Regions from separate parts of the Micromonospora sp. NPDC048063 genome, predicted to be linked through region 1. Evidence: riboswitches for the same ligand, from Rfam matches in the RefSeq annotation. Region 1 holds a riboswitch; the other holds the start of a gene.
The links. A riboswitch is a leader RNA that binds a small molecule or an ion and turns the genes downstream of it on or off. The one in region 1 is predicted to bind S-adenosylmethionine.
Positions count from the first base shown of each region.

Region 2: linked by a shared signal. The riboswitch ahead of ACGFZ2_RS24540 (aminotransferase class V-fold PLP-dependent enzyme) and the one ahead of ACGFZ2_RS16185 (ABC transporter substrate-binding protein) in region 1 are both predicted to bind S-adenosylmethionine.

Region 1 covers NZ_JBIDBG010000005.1:249,855-253,944, forward strand. The annotation lists gene ACGFZ2_RS16175 (amino acid ABC transporter ATP-binding protein) at 1-359, opposite strand, end outside; gene ACGFZ2_RS16180 (amino acid ABC transporter permease) at 356-1,135, opposite strand; gene ACGFZ2_RS16185 (ABC transporter substrate-binding protein) at 1,177-2,031, opposite strand; SAM riboswitch class IV at 2,299-2,410, opposite strand; gene ACGFZ2_RS16190 (proprotein convertase P-domain-containing protein) at 2,863-4,090, opposite strand, start outside.
Region 2 covers NZ_JBIDBG010000011.1:105,680-109,769, reverse strand. The annotation lists gene ACGFZ2_RS24545 (PrsW family intramembrane metalloprotease) at 1-1,202, opposite strand, end outside; SAM riboswitch class IV at 1,266-1,387, shown strand; gene ACGFZ2_RS24540 (aminotransferase class V-fold PLP-dependent enzyme) at 1,434-2,732, shown strand; gene ACGFZ2_RS24535 (aromatic acid exporter family protein) at 2,771-4,027, opposite strand.

The sequences.
Region 1 (4,090 bases):
GCCTCGTCCTCACCAAGCTTCCTGATCCGGCGCAGCGCGAGGGTGATGTTGCGCAGCACGCTCATGTGCGGGAAGAGGTTGAACTGCTGGAAGACCATGCCGACCCGCTGCCGCAGGGCATCCGGGTCGTCGCCCAGCACGCTGCGCCCGTCGAGCAGCACGTCGCCCCGATCGGGCTCGATGAGCCGGTTGATGGCGCGCAGAAGCGTGGACTTGCCCGAGCCGGACGGGCCGATCACGCAGGCCGTCGCGCCCCGCGCGACGTCCAGGTCCACGCCGCGCAGCACCCGGTGCGACCCGAAGGCCAGGTGCACGTCGCGGACGCTCAGGCTCACCGAGGTCGTCGTGTCGATGCTCATCGCTGGTTTCCTCCCGCCGCCCCCGGCAGCGCCAGGTCGAGGTCGTCGTCGGCGTCGGCGGGCGCGGCGGCCTGCCGGCCGTGCCGCAGCCGCCGGTCGATCCAGTTCACGACGTGGGTCAGCGGCACGGTCAGCGCCAGGTAGAACAGGCCGGCCAGCAGCAGCGCCGACTGGTTGCCGGTGTTCGCCGCGTAGTCCTGCCCGATCCGGAACAGCTCCCGCTGGCTGGCCAGCAGGCCGAGGAAGTAGACCAGGCTGGAGTCCTTGATCAGCGCGATCAGCTGGTTCACCCAGGCCGGCAGCACCCGGCGGATGCCCTGCGGCACGATCACCAGGCGCATCGCCTCGCCCCAGGACAGGCCCAGCGCCCGGGCCCCCTCCAGCTGGGCGGCCTCCACCGACTGGATGCCGGAGCGGAAGATCTCGCCGATGTAGGCCGCCGCGATCAGCGACAGCGCCAGGATGCCCAGGGGATACGGGTTGGGGCCCCACACCTCCATGCCCAGCGGCGCCAGACCGACGCCGATGAGCAGGATGGTCGCCGCGGCCGGCAGGCCGCGGAAAACGTCGGTGTAGACCCGCGCCGGCCAGCGCAACCATCGGGTACGCGAGATGCCGGCGACGGCCAGCCCCATGCCCAGCACCGAGCCGAGCAGGGCGGCGGAGATCGCGAGGATCAGCGTGTTGGGCAGCCCGACCGTCAGCATCTCGGGCAGCGCCTCGCGCATGGAGTCCCAGTCGAAGAAGGTCTCCCACAGGGTGCTCAACGGATCCATCGTGTTCTCCTACCGTCCCGCTCGCTCGTCGTCCGTACGTGTCAGGAGGCGGCCGAGGCCGACGGCACCGGGACGGTGCCGCTGCCCGGCTTGAAGTCGGCGGGGATCGGGCGGCCCGGGTAGTACTGGGCCTGCAGGCGGCTCCACGTGCCGTCGGCGATCACCTCGTCGAGGCCCTTGTTCAGCGCCTCGCGCAGCTTGTCGTTGCCCTTGGCGAACGCGTACGCCGTCGGGGCCGGGCTGAGCAGCTTCCCCGCCACCTTGATCTTGCCGTTGCTGTCGGCGGCCGACTTGTCGCCGATCTCGGCGGGGGCGATCCAGGCGTCGGCGGTGCCGGCCTTGAGCTGGTTGATCGCGCCGTTGTAGTCGGGCACCCGGACCGGGTCGAGGCCCTCGCCGGTCGCGTAGTCGTCCTGGACGGTGCCCTGCACGACCACGACCCGCTTGCCGGCGAGCTGGTCGAAACCGGTGATCGACGAATTGGCCGGCACGTCGAGCCCGAAGTGGCCGAAATCGTAGCCGTTGCCGAAGTCGACGGTCTTCTTGCGGGCCTCGGTGATGGTGATCGAGGAGCTGCCGACGTCGAACTTGCGGTTGTTGACCTGCGAGAGCAGCGCGGAGAAGTCCGTCCCGACGAACTCGACCTTCAGGCCGACCTTCGCGGCGACCGCGGTGAGCAGGTCGTTGTCGAAGCCGGTGAACTTGCCGTCCTTGAGGTAGACGTTCGGCGGGGCGTCGGTGAGCGTGCCGGTGCGCAGCACACCCGGCTGGAGCAGGTTGTACGGGTTGTCGGTCGCCTCGGACGCGTCGTCGCCGCAGGCGGTCAGGGCGGTGGCGGCGAGGACGGCGGCGACGCCGAGGGCGGCGGCGCGGGTGAGGGCGGGAAGGAATCGCACAGGTGTCTCCGAAAGGGGTCTCCGACGGCGGGCACGGGCGTGCGTCGCCGGCGGTGCGCCCGGTGGGCGTACCGCTGGGGTGGTCCTGGGAAGGGGGTCTGGTGCGTGGCTAGCGCGGGTCGCCGGGGCGACACGAGGCGCTGCAGACCCGCATCATGTCGACGTGGCGGCGCCGGGTCAGGGGCGGCGTCGGGGCCGCGGCGCGGACCGTCGGTACGCAGATGCGGAAGGACATGGCTCTCCTCGGTCGTTGCTGACCTGGGAACCAGGCCACGCTTGCACCGGAGCTGCTCCGGTGCCTGGTCTTCACCCGGGGCACCCCTGCGCGGACGAGGGTTGCCGGCCAGCGAGCCGGGGCTTGACGCTGGCGCTCATGACCTGCCGACGAGGCTAGCAGCCCCCCGTGGTGGCGCGTCCAGCCGCTATGACCACCCTCACGTGGCGCCGCCCGGCGCGAGCGGAGACGCTGCCGACCCAGGCGGCGACCGGCGGCGAATTGAGGCTGACCCCGACGCCGAGCCCGGTGGCGAACCCACGCCGAACCCGGGGCCGAACCGGCGGGCTCGGTTCCGGGCGGTCACTCCTCGATCGCGCCGCCCACGTGCCGCGGGTGCTGCCGGACGGTGTAGCCGGGGGTCGGTGGCGCGGCGGGCGAGGTGGTCGGCGAACCCGGTCTGCTCGCGCAGCGTCTTCGAAGAACTTCGCCTTGAGTCCAGCAGAAACGGACACGGTCCTCGCAACTCCCAGAAGGTCTGGGTGTTGCGAGGACCGCTAGATCCCGAGGTTCAGCCGGGGTCCCGGTGTGGGGGTGCGCTGGTGGCGCCGTTGCCGCTAGAGCGTCAGCGTCCAGGTGTTGAGGTAGCCGGTGTCGCCGGAGGCGGCGTCCTGCACCCGCAGCTTCCAGGTGCCGTTACGGGCCTCGGAGGAGAGGTTGACGGTGTAGGTCTGGTTGATGTTGTCGGTCGAGCCGCCGGTGCGGTTGTGCAGGGTGTAGGCGGTGCCGTCGGGGGCGATGAGGGTGACGACGAGGTCACCGATGTAGGTGTGGACGATGTTCACGGCGACGGTGCTTGCGGTGGAGGCGTTGCCGGAGCAGCCGCTGATGGTGATCGAGCTTTCCACCGTGGTGTTGTCGCCGATGCTGACGTCGGTGCCGTTCGTGCCGGTGCAGCCCGGGGGCGTCCCGCCGACCAGGTTGAGCGTCCAGGTGTTGAGGTAGCCGGTGTCGCCGGAGGCGGCGTCCTGCACCCGCAGCTTCCAGGTGCCGTTGGCGGCCTCGCTGGAGAGGTTGACGGTGTAGGTCTGGTTGATGTTGTCGGTCGAGCCGCCGCTGCGGTTGTGCAGGGTGTAGGCGGTGCCGTCGGGGGCGACGAGGCTGACGACGAGGTCACCGATGTAGGTGTGGACGATGTTCACGGCGACGGTGCTGGTGGCGGAGGCGTTGCCGGAGCACCCGCTGATGGTGATCGAGCTTTCCACCGTGGTGTTGTCGCCGATGCTGACGTCGGTGCCGTTGGTCTGCGAGCAGCCGGGCGGCCCGTTGACCGTCAACGTGTACGACGCGGTCTGGGTGGTGACCGTGCCGGTGCCGGTGACGGTCACCGGGTAGGTGCCCGGCGCGGTGGTGCCGGTGGTGGAGATGGTCATCGTGGCGGAGTTGCCGGAGGTGACCGACGCCGGGCTGAAGCTCGCCGTGGCCCCGGCGGGCAGGCCGTTGGCGGAGAACGTCACGTTCTGCGCGCTGCCGACCGTGGTGGTGGTGCCGACGGTCGCGGTGACCGAGCTGCCCGGGTTGACCGTTCCGGAGGTGGGCGACACCGACATGGCGAAGTCCTGCGTCGGCGTGCTGATGTTGCCGACGTAGAGCAGCTTGTTCGGTGAGCCGGTGCCCGGGTTGGTGACCTTGCCGTTGGTCGCGTCGTTGACGAGCTTGTCGCGGACCTGCTGCGGGGTGTACGACGGGTTGGCGGCGAGGACCAGCGCGGCCGCGCCGGCCACGTGCGGCGTGGCCATCGACGTGCCGCTGATGGTGTTGGTGGCGCTGTCGCCGGTGTGCCAC
Region 2 (4,090 bases), on a different contig from region 1:
GCCTCCAGCAGCTCCCGTTCCTCCCGCGCCGTCCGTTCCCGGTCCGCCGGCCTGCGGTCCAGGCCGCGCAGCGCGCCGTCGCGCAGCAGCGCCAGCCGGGTCGCCGCGAACTGGTAGCCGCGCATGGCCCGCACGCCGGCGTCCCCGGCCACCCGCTTGGCCCACACCCGGGCCGCGTGCCGTCGCCCCAGGCTGCTCAGCGCCGCCACCTCCGGCGGGGTCAGCCAGCCGGCCCGGACGTAGTCCGGCAGGGTGCGTTCGGTGAGCCGCCCCTCCCAGGCCCGCAGCCACACGGCCAGCCCGACCATGCCGAAGAAGATCGGCACCATCACGCCGATGAAGCCGTACAGCATGATCAGCGCCTCGCCGGTGGCCTGGGTGAGCGTGGGCAGCAGGTTCCACAGGCCGTGCAGCATCATCGCCAGCAGCAGGCCGGCGATCGGGGCGAGCACCCGGACGCGCCGGTCGGCGGTGCGGGCGGCGATGCCCAGCCCGACCCCGGTCATCGAGGTGAACAGCGGGTGGGCGAAGCCGAAGAGCAGGATCCGGACGATGAAGATCGCGATGACCTGCTGCGTGCCGGTCGCCGGGCCGTACCGCTCGACGCCGGTGGCGTAGCCGTAGCCGCCCAGGTAGAGGATGTTCTCCACCATGGCGAACCCGATCGCGGAGAGCCCGCAGTAGACCAGGGCGTCGGTGATCCCGGAGATCTCCCGGCGGCGGAAGATCAGCAGCAGGATCGGCCCGAGCGCCTTGGTGAGCTCCTCGATGAACGGCGCGACCAGCACCGCCGTCAGCGCGGTCGGCAGCCCCCAGTCGTCGAAGAGCCCGGACGAGAACTCGTTGACGGTCAGCGAGGCGGCGGTCGAGACGAACGCGCCCCAGGCGAAGCAGAAGATCAAGTATTTCAGCGGTTCCGGTTCGTACCGGTCGAGCCAGAGGAAACAGCCCACCAGCACCGGAACCGGGAGGATCGCCGCGACCAGGCCGATCAGCAGCGCCTGCACGCCGAGGCTCTCGCCGAGCGTGAAGACCATGAACACCGCGCAGGCGGCGATCAGCAGGACGACCCCGGCCAGCACCAGGGCCCGCCGCCAGCCCAGCCGGCGCAGCGGCATCCGGGGAGCGGCCGCGCCCGACGGCGGGACGGCGGGCACGGTCGGCGACGGCGGCAGGGGTGCGCCGGGCGGGGTGTCGGCCATGCGGTCAGCGTAGTCACCCCCGGCCGGCTGGACCGGGCGCATCCGCGCGCTATGCTGCTGGCAGGTCACGAGCGCCAGCGTCAAGCCCCGGCTTGCTGGCCGGCAACCCTCGTCGAGGTTCGCGGTGGGGTGCCCCGGGTGATGACCGGGCCCGGCCCGATTCGCGTGCCGGGCAAGCGCGGACCCCGCCCGGTGTGCCCACCCGGGGTCCCCGGACCCGGAGGTCGGCCGATGACCGTCACCCTCGTACCCCCGCCCGCGCCGCACCCGACGCGGACCGCGCCGCCGGCTGCGACCGCCGGGCCGCTCGACGTGCTCGGCGTGCCGGGCCAGGTCAACCTGGACTACGCGGCCACCGCGCCGTGCGCGCGGGCCGCCGCCGACGCGGTGGCCGAGCTGCTCCCCTGGTACGCCAGCGTGCATCGCGGCGCGGGGGCGCTGTCCCGGCGCTGCACCCTCGCCTACGAGCGCGCCCGGCAGACCGTCGGCGACTTCTTCGGCGCCCGCGCCGGCGACCACGTGCTCTTCACCCGCAACACCACGGACGCGCTGAACCTACTGGCCCGGGTGCTGCCCGCCGGCACCACGGTGGTGACCTTCGGCGGGGAGCACCACGCGAACCTGCTGCCCTGGCCGCGCGGATCGGTCCGGCTGCCGGTGCCGCGGGAGCCGGCCGAGGCGGTCCGGGCGCTGGACGCCGCCCTCACCGAGCTGCGCAGGCCGGGCGCGGGGGGCGGCCCCGGCGCCGACCGCCACCCGCCCGTGCTCGTCGCGGTGACCGGGGCGAGCAACGTGACCGGCGAGCGCTGGCCGGTGGCGGAGCTGGCCCGGGTGGCCCGGCGGCACGGGGCCCGGATCGCCGTGGACGCCGCGCAGCTCGCCCCGCACGCGCCGGTGGACATCGCCGCCCTCGACGTCGACTACCTCGCGGTCTCCGGCCACAAGCTGTACGCGCCGTTCGGCGCGGGCGTGCTCGTCGGGCGGGCGGACTGGCTGGACGCCGCGCCGCCGTACCTGGCCGGCGGGGGCGCCACCGGTCACGTCGGCGCGGCCACCCACGACGTACGCTGGGCGACCGGACCGGCCCGGCACGAGGCGGGCACGCCGAACCTGCTCGGCGCGGTCGCCCTCGCGGCGGTCTGCGGCGCCCTGGCCGGGGCCGACCGGGCGGCGCTGCACGACGCCGAGCAGGCCCTGCTGGCCCGGCTGCGCCGCGGCCTGGCGGCCCTGCCGCACGTGGTGGAGCTGCGCACCTTCGGGCCGGACGCGCCGCGGGTGGGCATCGTGTCGTTCGTGGTGGCCGGCCGGGACTCGGCGGACGTTGCGGCGGAGCTGGCCGGCAACCACGACATCGGGGTGCGCGACGGCCTCTTCTGCGCCCACCCGCTGGCCCGGCGACTGCTCGCCGAGGCGGCGGCGCGCAGCGGCCGGCGGGACCTGCCGCCGACCGCCCTGCGCGCGAGCGTCGGCCTGGGCAGCACGGCGGAACACGTGGACCGGCTGCTCGCCGCGCTCGCCGCGGCGGCCTGAACGACCGCCGCCGCACGGCTGACCCGCGGGGCGGCGGGTCAGCCGACCGGCGGGGCGGTGGGCGGCTTCGGGGCGGCGGCCGGCTCGGCCTGGCCGCTCGGGGTGTCCTGGTCGCCGAAGGACTTCCGGACCAGGCGGTTCGCCTCCTCCTGGCTGATCCCGGAGGCCACCAGCAGGTCGCTGGCCGTGGTGCGCACCTGCGCGATCACCACGCTGCCGGAGAAGCCCACCCCCTCGGCGTACGCCCGGCCGGCCTCGCTCACCGCGCGCAGCGCCCGCTCCCGTGCCTTCTCCGGCTCCTCGCCGACGGCGAACTCGTGCTTGAGCAGGCGTACCGACTCGGCGAGGTGGGCCGCCGCATCCGGCATCGGCTCCGGCACGGGCTCCTCGTCCTCGATCAGGGTGACCGCGCGCCGGATCAGCGTGCCGGCGTTGCGCATCGCCCGGTCGATCGGGTCGGCGGCCTCGGCGTAGTGGGTGAGTTCGTCCCGCCGGTGCCACCGGGCCGGCGAGAGGACGGCGGTCTCCTTCGCCCCCTCGATCGCCTCGGTGAAGGTGGACAGCTCCTCCTGGTTGTTGCGCAGCCGGTCCAGGGCTTGTTGGGCCTTGTCCCGGTCCCGTTGGCGGAGGGCGTCGGCGGCGCCGTCGAGCTGGGCGGCGAGCAGGTCGAGCGCCGGCCGGGCGGCCCGGTTGATCACCCGGAGCGGATTGAGCGGCAGCAGGACCGAGGTGACCAGCAACGCGATCCCGCCGCCGACGAACGCGTCGACGAACCGGGGGATCTCCAGGTTCGCGGTCTTCGGGCTCAGCGTGACGATCAGCACGGCCGTGGCCGCCGCCTGGATGACGATGGAGACGCTGGCGCCGGCGAAGATGGTCAGCACGATCGACCCGGTCACCACGAGGCCGAGCTGCCACGCCCCGGCGCCGACCAGGTAGATGAGGAAGTCGCCGACGGCAACGCCGACCGCGACCCCCACGATCAGCTCGACCGTGCGGCGGAGCCGCTGACCGACCGAGGCGGCGAGGGTGCCGACCGCGGAGATCGGCGCGAACACCGGCTCCGGGTTGCCCAGCAGATTGTGCGCCGCCCACCAGGACAGGCCGGCGGCGAGGCCGGCCTGCACGGCCAGGCCCCACGCCATCCGCACCCGGTGCAGCCGGTCGTGCAGGGTCGCCCTGCCGCGGTGCCGCAGCTTCTCCATCGCGTCGGCGATGCGGGCCGCGTCGATGTCCGTTCCGCCGTCGCGTCGGATGGCGCGCCGCACCAGCGAGAGTCGACGGTCCCGGGCCACGGCCATGGCGGGGACTACCCGTACCGGGGCGGGTGAATCCTCCGTGTCGGCGGCGGTGCGGCA